DNA from 3 places in the Rhodopseudomonas telluris genome. Region 2 is predicted to be linked to each of the others. Evidence: riboswitches for the same ligand, from Rfam matches in the RefSeq annotation. Region 2 holds a riboswitch; each other region holds the start of a gene.

Region 1 (3,269 bases), on a different contig from region 2:
TGGCCGCTGCCGGTGCGCGACGTGATCGCGCTGGGCCGTTATCCGCATGGCGGCGCCGATCCGCGCCGCCTGCAGGCGGGCGACTACGACGCGGTGAGCCGCGCGCTCGACGATGTCGATCTCGCGCCGCTACAGCATCGCCCGGTCACTGAGCTTTCCGGCGGCGAGCGGCGCCGCGTCGCCATCGCGCGGGCGCTGGCGACCGCCGCGCCAGTGCTGCTCGCCGACGAGCCGATCGCCTCGCTCGATCCTTACTTCCAGCTCTCGGTGATGGCGCTGCTGCAGCGCCAGGCTCGCGCCGGCGCGCTGGTCATCGTCGTCACCCATGACATCGGGCTGGCGGCGCGATTCGCCGATCAGGTCTTGATGCTCCTCGACGGCCGGCTTGCGGCGATGGGGCCGCCGAACGCCGTGCTGGCGCCGCCGAAACTCGCGGAAGTGTTTGCGATCGACGCCTATCGCGCCGATCACGAGGCACAGCCCGTGCTGGTGCCGTGGGCGATGCGGAGCGCGTGATGCGGAGGTGGTTGCTCATGGTGGTGATCAGTTGCGCCGGGCTGATCGCCGCGCCATCGGCCACGGCGGCCGCGCGGATCGCCTCGATCAATATGTGCACCGATCAGTTGCTGCTCGGGTTGGCCGATCCCGACCAAATCGTCGGGCTCGGGCCCTATGCGCGTGATCCGCATCTGTCGTGGCTGGCGAAGCAGGCCGAGCGCTATCCGCGGCTGTCGGGAGAGGCCGAAGACCTTCTGATACTTGCGCCCGACGTCATTCTGGCGGGACGCTACGGAAAGCGGGCGACACGCGACATCCTGCGCGCGAAGAACCTGCGGGTCGAGGAGTTCGACACGCCGCGCAGCATCGACGACGTCAAGGCGCAGATCGTGCGGGTCGGCAGGCTGGTGGGGCATCCTGAACGCGCCGATGCGATGATCGCCGAGCTCGATCGCGCGATCGGGCGCGCCAAGGCTGCGGCGGCAAGACATCCTGCGCGGGTGCTGGCGCTGTCGCGGCGCGGCTGGGTGACGGGCGGCGACAGCCTGCTGAGTTCGCTGCTGAAGACCGCGGGTCTGTCGAACGCTGCTACTGATCTCGGCTACGCCTATGGCGGTTTCGCATCGCTGGAGACGATTGTCGCGGCGCGGCCCGATCTGCTGTTGCTCGCCGAGGATCAGCCCGCGGCCGAGGACCAGGGCAAGGCGCTGTTGCTGCATCCGTCGATCCAGCGCGCTTATCCGCCAAGCCGCCGCATCGTCATTCCGGAGCCGCTGACGATCTGCGGCGGCGCGATGTTCGCGGTGGCGCTGGACCGGCTGGTCGCGGCGATCGAACGCATCGACCACGCGGGGACGCTGCCGGTGGGCGCGCGGGCCAGTGACTAGATGAGGATTTGCGCCTGCGAGCCATCGATCAGCTACTCATCGCTCGGACGTAGCGTCCTTGATCCGTTTGGGATCCTGCGCGCAGCCGTCCCAGATGCGCGGCTTTTCGAGCCAGCGCTGGATGAATTTCCAGGAGCGGCGATAGCCGTTATGCGGCAGCGTGCAGGCGCTGCAATCCTTCCGCAGCAGGCCGTTGCGATCGGTGAAGACCTGATAGGGCCCCGGGCACTCGTAGGCGATCAGGGGGCAGTAGCAGAACAGGCAGTTGAACTCGCGCTCGACGCCCGGATGACACGGCAGGAACGGGCAGGCCGCGTTGGTGAAGCCCTTGAAGGCTTCGTTGGTCGTGGTGTCTTTCGGTTCCATGGTGGCTCGATGACAGACGCCATCCGAGCTGGGCGCAGACGCAGCTGCGCGTGCGGACGGCGATCGACGCCGTGGTGCGGCGTCAGCACATATCTGGGGGGAGGCGGCGCATTCCGCGCCCGGCTGATGCCGATCAGTTCGCCGTTGTCATCGCGAGCTCCTGCTATCGACCCACCGTCGATCCGGGTTGAACAACGCCTGCGGCCGGTCTCCTGGCTCGCGGATGTGGTCCGGATCGCCTTCCCGAGTCGCATCGCGACGCAGTGGCATGCTGGTCCGGACAGATCCGCTTACAGTTGCGGGGGCAGCTGCGGCATGGGCGATCTCTCGCCGCACCGCATTCCCAGTTTCACCTCTCGCACGAGAGGCACCGTAGGCAGCACAAAGCACAGCACGCCGCGCGGCGACGTGCAAGACCAAAGCGAATGCTCTCGTTTGTTGGTCGAACTAAGCCGAGCGGCCGAGCGGCAGTTCGAACGGCGGCACCTCGCCGTCGACCTCGCGGCCGCGACCAATGCCGGCGATGGCGTCGACCATTCGGCCGTTGCGTGCCAGCACATCGTCCGCCAGCGCGACCATCAGCTTGTTCGGCGTTGCGGTTGGGGAGGCGCGGCGCAGCGCATCGGCGATGATCACTTCGTCGCCCGGTGCGCGTTCGCACGCCATCACATAGGCGGCGGCCGGCGACCGGCTGACGCCCATCCAGCAATGCACCAGCACGTCTTCGTCCGTACTGCAGCCGCGCGCGAACTCGATGATCCGGCGCACGATCGCATCGTCCGGCGCGACGTGAACCGAACCGGCGACATCGACGTCGTTGAACGCAAGGATCAGGCGGTCGGCCGGCAACCAGCTTTCATCGAACACCACGCGCTGCCACGGCGCCATCAGGGACAGCGATCGCGCCGGGCGGCGCTCGGCGACAAGGCGAGGGGCGTGATCGAGCGCGCTGACGATGATCATGCCGCGTCCTATCCGGCAGCGCGCCACAACCGTCAAGCCGGCCGCGATCACCTCTTCGTCGTGCTCACCCACGACGTCATCCGATCTCTTCCAACCGAGTGCCGCCATGACCGTCGACGTCGATGACCTGATTTCCCGTATCCGCTTTTCCGCCCGGCCGGACACCGGCCCACGGTGCGCCCGCGCGCTGATGATCCAGGGCACCAGTTCGGACGTCGGCAAGAGCATGGTGGTGGCGGGCCTGTGCCGGGCCTATGCGCGGCGCGGCCTCGCGGTGCGTCCGTTCAAGGCGCAAAACATGAGTAACAACGCCGCCGTCGCGGCAGATTCCGATCTGCCTTCGAGGCCGGACGGCAAAGCGCCGCGCGGCGAGATCGGCCGCGCGCAGGCGCTGCAAGCGCGGGCCTGCGGCGTGCCGCCGTCGATCCACATGAACCCGGTGCTGCTGAAGCCGCAGAGCGAGATCGGCGCGCAGGTGGTGCTGCGGGGGCGGGTGCTCGGCAATTGTCCGGCGCGGGTCTATCACCATATGCGGCAGCGGCTGATCCCGGCGGT
Region 2 (3,269 bases):
TGGCCGTAGAATGCCAGATCCTTGATCGGCGTGTACACCAGACCGGCCCGCCAGCTCGGAGCCGAGTAAGTCTTTTCGAAACTGTTGGAGGGCGTCAGGAAGTCGGTGCGCTCGACGGTCGGATGGTCCGATCGCACGCCGCCGACCACCGCCAACTGATCGGTGAGGCTGAGACGGTTTTCGGCGAACAGGCCGTACTGCATCGTCTGCGTATGGAAGCTCGGCCGCGTCGGGCTCACCGGCAGGAAATAGCCTGGATCGAAATTGTAAGGCGTGACCGAGGACGTGCCCGCATAGGGCGAGTTGTTGGTGTGGGTGAAGGTGATGCGATTGACGTCGAAGCCGGCGACGAACTCGTTGGCGAGGCCGAACAGATGGCCGCGCAGCGTGGTGTCGAAGCGGTTGCCGACCTGCTCCTGGTCGTGGAAGATCTCGATATAGGAGCTGCGGTTGATCTGCCCCGTCGCCGGATTGAACGCGTAGCTCTCGACGTCCTTCCAGTGCCGGTGTGTGCTGAGATAATAGGTGACGTTCTTCACCGAGACGCCTTCGGCGACGTCCCATTCGGTCTTGAGCTGGGTCCAGTTGTCGCGATAGCGGATCGACGCGTCGCCGACATTGTAGTTCTGGAAGCGCAGCGACTCGTCGAGCCGGCCGTTCACCAGCGGCGTGCCGAAATAGCGCGACGGGCTGCGGTCGGCGTAGTCCTCGCTCAGCGTGAAGGCGAGATTGTCGGCCGCCTGCACCCGGATCGAGCCGGACACCGCGACGTTCGAGGTCTTGTCACGATCGACCCAGCCGTCCGACATGTTGCCGATCGCGGCGAGCCGGTAGCTGACGTTCGGATTGATCGGGCCGGCCGAATCGACTGCAAGCCGCCGCGTCAGGTTGGTATCGAGCGAGAGCTCGGCCTCGTTGCGCGGCAGCCACGACGGCTTCTTCGGGATCACGTTGATGGCGCCGCCGATCGCGCCCTCGCCGTACATCACCGAGGCCGGGCCGCGCAGCACTTCGATGCGCTGCGCCGTCCAGGTGTCGAACGGGAACGTCATGGTGCCCGAGCCGACATACATCCGGGTGCCGTCGTACAGCGACATCACCGTGCCGTTGCCGGTGAAGCCGCGGGTGTTGAAGGCGAGCCCGCCATTGCCGGGCGCGGGGCTCGCGGTGAAGCCGGCCGCGTTCTGCGTCACCGCATCGATCACGTTGTGCTGGCCGCGCTCGGCGATGGTGTCGGCGGTGATGATCTCGACGCTGGCCGGCGTCTGCAGCGGCGTCAGATTGAGCCGGCTCGCACTGGAGGCCGGGGTGCCGAGATTGAAGGTCGGCGCCGCGGCGGTGCTGGCCGTGGCCGCCTGCGTTGGTGTGGGGGCCGGCGCCGGTGCCGCGGCGGAACGCGCGGCCGGGCGACGCTGGCGCGATGAGCCGGCATTGGCGGCCGCGCGCGGCTTCGACGGCTGGGCGCTCTGGCCTTCGACCACGATCGGATCGAGCCCGCGCGTGGCGGTCTGGGCATGGCCGGCAGCCGGCCAGATCAGGGAAATCAAGGCAACGGACGACAGGAGGCGCCGGTTACGCCCGGCGGCGTTGAGAACGGGAGTCATGAATTTGCTCGCGGCAAACGTGGCACGTCACCGCGAACGAGGTCTGACCGCAGCGTTGGACGCTGCAGCTCGACACCCATCAGGACACCCCGCCCGATGTGCTCGCGTGTGACCACGAACGACGGCAGGTCTCCTGGCTCGCGGGTCGCTGCCTTTCGCCGCCTTCCCGGGCTTTTGGCCCAGTGGCGCTTGGCGAAAGGCTCGCCGCTCACAGTTGCGGGGGCAGCCGCGGATTCGGATTCCTGAAAACCCTCACCGCATTCCCTATTGATCCCTTGCGGGAACCGTCGCCGGCTACCGTAGGGGGCGGCGTGGCGGGCTGTCAACGCGGACGCTGACGCGATCCCCATGCGGGCCCGCAGGAGCGCTGAGATTGATTTCGGTGGCGCGGGTGCGCGCGTGCGAGGGAGCTCGGACTTAACGGAGTCCGGCACAAGGTCGATCATGGGAAGCCTTCAGGAGAGGAATCCAGGGTATGTAATGTTATAACGTTACGTATTTTTCGGCAAGTCCCCACCACGAGTCGCCCCCGGAGCTGTCAGGAAAAGCGGGACTTCGGGTCAACGCAGAGCAGCGCGGCAATACCTTTGGAGCGCACCTCGATCAGCGCTCGGGGAATGGCCCGCAGGGGCCGCGCAAGCCTTGGACGGCGCACGAGAAATCATAAAAGTCCCGACCGTCATTGATTTTTCGCGATTTTTGAGTATATTGCGTCGCAACGCGTGCAAGTGCCCGGCCCTCATTTGGCCGGGCCTGTTTTTTGGAATTGCCCCGCGCGTTTCAGACATCGGCAGACTGCGGCGCGCCTCCGGCGCATCCCGTGGTGTGCCTGCAATCGCGCTGATGCTTGGCAACCGGCCGCAGGACCCGACAGAGAGCCCATGAACCTCCGTAACATCGCCATTATCGCCCACGTCGACCACGGCAAGACCACCCTCGTCGACAAGCTGCTGCAGCAGTCCGGCACCTATCGCGACAACCAGCGCCAGGTCGAACGGGCGATGGACTCGAACGATCTCGAGCGCGAGCGCGGTATCACCATTCTGGCCAAGTGCACCTCGGTGGTGTGGGGCGAGACGCATATCAACATCGTCGACACCCCCGGCCACGCCGATTTCGGCGGCGAGGTCGAACGCATCTTGTCGATGGTCGACGGCGTGATCGTGCTGGTCGACGCCGCCGAAGGCCCGATGCCGCAGACCAAGTTCGTGGTCGGCAAGGCGCTGAAGCTCGGCCTCAAGCCGATCGTCGCCATCAACAAGGTTGACCGCTCCGACGCGCGCGTCACCGAAGTCGTCAACGAAGTGTTCGACCTGTTCGCAGCGCTCGACGCCACCGACGAGCAGCTCGACTTCCCGATCCTGTACGGCTCGGGCAAGAACGGCTGGATGTCGGACAAGCCGGACGGCGATTCGAGCGAAGGCATGAAGCCGCTGTTCGAGCTCGTGCTCAAGCACGTCCACCCGCCGGTGGTGGAAGACGGCCCGTTCCGCCTGCTCGGTACCATCCTCGAAGCCAACCCCTACCTCGGCCGCATCATCACCGGCCGCATCGCGTCGGGCACGTTGAAGCCGAACCAGGCCGTCAAGGTGCTGTCGCGTGACGGCAAGCTGGTCGAACAGGGCCGCATCACCAAGATCCTCGCGTTCCGCGGCCTCGAGCGCG
Region 3 (3,269 bases), on a different contig from region 2:
CCGGAAGGCCGCGCGTTGAGTCAGCAGCAGCGCCCCACCGACCACGATGAACGGCAGTGCCAGCATGACGTGGCGGAAACTGCGGTCTTCCAGCGAGCCGAGCAGCCAGAACGCGATCTCGAGACTGGCGAATGGATTACGCGACAGGTTCATCACCAGCGCAGTCGCAGCGCCGGCGAGGCTGGAGATCGCGAGACCTGCCAGGATCAGCAGCAACAGGCTGGCGCCGCGTCCTGCGACAGCGAGTAGCGCGAACACCGAGACGAACGCCATGCTGATCGCCGCGACCGGCAGCGCATAGGAGCGCACATCCGCCCAGCCCAGCGCGATGATCAGCACCGCGCCGAACGCCGCCGATTGCGGCGCGCCGAACAGCGATGGCGACGCCAGCGGATTGCGCAGCAGCCCCTGCAGCGCAGCGCCCGACAGCCCGAGGATCGCGCCGATCGCCAGCGCCAGGATGGCGCGGGGCAGCCGGATCTGCTGCACGATGATCTGCTGCACATCACCGCCGCGGCCGATCAGGCCGTCGATCACCGCGAGCGGCGACAGCTTCACCGGGCCGACGCCGAGCGAGCCGATCGCCAGCACGGCGACGACGAACAGCAACGCGGCGGTGACGACCGCCGCGCGCGAGGAGCGATGCGAAACGATGGCGATCAAACGCTCATTCCCGTGCGCCCGAGACGCGCGCGTCGAGCCGGTGATAGCCGTTCAGCCGATAGATGATGGTGGAGATGATCCAGCTGGCGACGAACAGCGCGACGATGCCGTAGCCGAGCGCGCCGAAATTCTCGTTGAGCTCGGTGATCCATTCCCAGAACGCGCCTTCGAGATGCAGCCGGCCGGCCAGCAGGCCGAGCGTCTCGATGCCGCCGATCACGATGGCGACCAGCACCGACACCGAGGTGATGGTCATGTTGTAGTACAGCTTGCGCACCGGATTGCGATAGGCCCAGCCATAGGCGCCGAGCATCAGCACGCCGTCGAGCGTATCGACCAGCGTCATGCCGGCAGCGAACAGCGCCGGGAAGATCAGGATCGACCAATGCGAGATGGTGCCCGCATTGTTGGCGGCGAGGCCGAACAGGCTGATCTCACTGGCGGTCTCGAAGCCGAGCGCGAACAGCAGGCCGATCGGATAGAGCTGCCAGCTCTTCGAGACGAAGCGAAACAGCGGCCGAAACAGCCGCGCCAGCCAGCCGCGCTGCTGCAGCAGATGATCGATGTCGTCATCGTGCACGACCTCGCCAGCCCGCACCTTTTTGAACGCGCGGTAGACGCCGCTCAGCACCGACAGATTGGCCAGAGCAATCGCGAACAGGAACAGCGCCGAGGCCGAGGTGCCGATGATGCCACCGATCTCGCGGTAGCCGGCGAACCGTTCGGTGAGCGAATTGGCCGCCACCGCGATCGCCAGCGACGCCACCAGCACCACGGTGGAGTGACCGAGAGCGAAGAAGAAGCCGACCGCGACCGGGCGTTTGCCCTCCTGCATCAGCTTGCGGGTGACGTTGTCGATCGCCGCGATGTGATCGGCGTCGAGCGCGTGGCGCAGGCCGAGGCTGTAGGCCAGCACGGCGGTGCCGATCAGCACCGGCTGGCCGGCGAAGGCGGTGAGGGCCCAGGCCCAGGCGGCGATATTGGCGATCACCAGGCCGCCGAGCACGGCGACCAGCCGGACGCGGAATCCGTCCGGACGAGCGACAGCGACTGTGGGAGGAGCGAGTATGTCTGACATGAGAGTCCCCGAACGGTGAGCAGCTTCCTGTCACCCATGCGGCGGACCGCCCCAGCCGCGCGCACCGCACGCTGGAAGATGACGTGGCTCAGGCCGGTCTCCTGGCTCGCGGGTCGTCGCAATCCCTCGCCTTCCCGGCCCTCGCTTGGGTCAGTGGCATGATGAAGGATCGCTCGCCGCCTACAGTTGCGGGCGCAGCGCCGGCTTGAGACACCCCAAAAGGCGTCTGCACCGGCTTCCCTGTGCCGGACGATTCCCGGCACACCTGAACGGAACGATCAAAGGCGGGCGGACCTGCTTTGTCAATCGCCGCCTTGGTCTGGGCGCGGTGGGGTCAGGCCGGCGTGCTGAGCTTGAGGCCGATCATGCCGGCAACGATCATCGACAGGCACAGCACGCGCAGCGCATTGGCGGGCTCGCCATACAGCGCCATGCCGACCACGATGCTGCCGGCGGCGCCGATGCCGGTCCACACCGCATAGGCGGTGCCGAACGGCAGCGACTTCAGCGCGATACTCATCAGGCCGAAGCTGGCGGCGATCGCCACCAGCGTGCCGAGCGCGGGCCAGAGCTTCGTGAAGCCGTCCGAGTGCTTTAGTCCTAGCGCCCAGACGATCTCCATCAGGCCCGCGGCAAGCAGCGCGAGCCACCCGGTCATGCAGGGCGTCGCGTCGGCAGCGTCAGCACCGCGGCCTGGGCGTAGCCGCGATACGGCCGGTCGAAGCTCAGTCCGGCGCCAGTGCGCACCGCGATCTGTGCCAGCGTCGCCTCGAGCTGATCGCGCGGGGTGACGCCGAACAGCGCCAGCCAATGCTGCAGCGCGTGGCGGGCGAAACCAGGCAACCCGGACTGATCGCCGAAATCGACGATATGCAATTGTCCGCCCGGCTTCAGGCTCGCGATCGCATGTTCGATCACCGCAACCCAATCCGGAATCATCGACAGGCTGTAGGAGATCATCACCCGATCGAACGCCACCGGCTGGCCAAACACGCCTTGCGCGGTGAAGTTAGTCGCATCGCCATGCGCCACCTTGGCTCGGCCATTGAGGCCAGCACGCGCGATGGCGCCGATCGCCGAGGTCAGCATCTCGGTCGAGACGTCGAAGCCGTAGAACCGCGCCTCGGGGTAGCGCAGGGCAGCGGCGACCAGATTGCGGCCGGTGCCGCAGCCGATTTCGAGCACATGGCCGCCGGCGGGCGGCGCCAGGCTGCTGATCAGCTCGTTGCGACCAAGAAGATAGTACCGACGGGTGATATCGTAGATGTGCCGCTGATAGCGATACATCCGGTTCATCCGCGTCGTCGCGTCGACCGGCCAGGACGGATCGACTGTGAGTTCAGACCGGACCATCGTCATGGAATGCACCCTCGCGCAGGTGGAATCGTCCGCTCTCCATCCGATTTTGCGACGACAGGGTGATGACAGCCGGCAGTTCCAGGACCTGTTTCAACTCCTGCTCCAGACCTGCCGACTGTCGCAAAACTGCATTGCTACGCGGCTATTCTCGACCGATGACCGAGTCGAG

The links. A riboswitch is a leader RNA that binds a small molecule or an ion and turns the genes downstream of it on or off. The one in region 2 is predicted to bind cobalamin.
Region 1: another riboswitch for cobalamin. It lies ahead of ACFFJ6_RS21130 (cysteine-rich small domain-containing protein); the one in region 2 lies ahead of ACFFJ6_RS10115 (TonB-dependent receptor).
Region 3: another riboswitch for cobalamin. It lies ahead of ACFFJ6_RS00320 (HoxN/HupN/NixA family nickel/cobalt transporter); the one in region 2 lies ahead of ACFFJ6_RS10115 (TonB-dependent receptor).

Annotation. Positions count from the first base shown of each region.
Region 1 covers NZ_JBHLWM010000008.1:791,854-795,122, forward strand. The annotation lists gene ACFFJ6_RS21120 (ABC transporter ATP-binding protein) at 1-516, shown strand, start outside; gene ACFFJ6_RS21125 (ABC transporter substrate-binding protein) at 534-1,385, shown strand; gene ACFFJ6_RS21130 (cysteine-rich small domain-containing protein) at 1,422-1,751, opposite strand; cobalamin riboswitch at 1,937-2,141, opposite strand; gene ACFFJ6_RS21135 (tyrosine phosphatase family protein) at 2,199-2,786, opposite strand; partial or broken gene ACFFJ6_RS21140 (cobyric acid synthase) at 2,821-3,269, shown strand, end outside.
Region 2 covers NZ_JBHLWM010000004.1:39,044-42,312, reverse strand. The annotation lists gene ACFFJ6_RS10115 (TonB-dependent receptor) at 1-1,604, opposite strand, end outside; cobalamin riboswitch at 1,711-1,908, opposite strand; gene typA (translational GTPase TypA) at 2,486-3,269, shown strand, end outside.
Region 3 covers NZ_JBHLWM010000001.1:63,943-67,211, reverse strand. The annotation lists gene ACFFJ6_RS00325 (FecCD family ABC transporter permease) at 1-660, opposite strand, end outside; gene ACFFJ6_RS00320 (HoxN/HupN/NixA family nickel/cobalt transporter) at 668-1,741, opposite strand; cobalamin riboswitch at 1,816-2,025, opposite strand; gene ACFFJ6_RS00315 (DMT family transporter) at 2,076-2,399, opposite strand; gene ACFFJ6_RS00310 (class I SAM-dependent methyltransferase) at 2,396-3,100, opposite strand.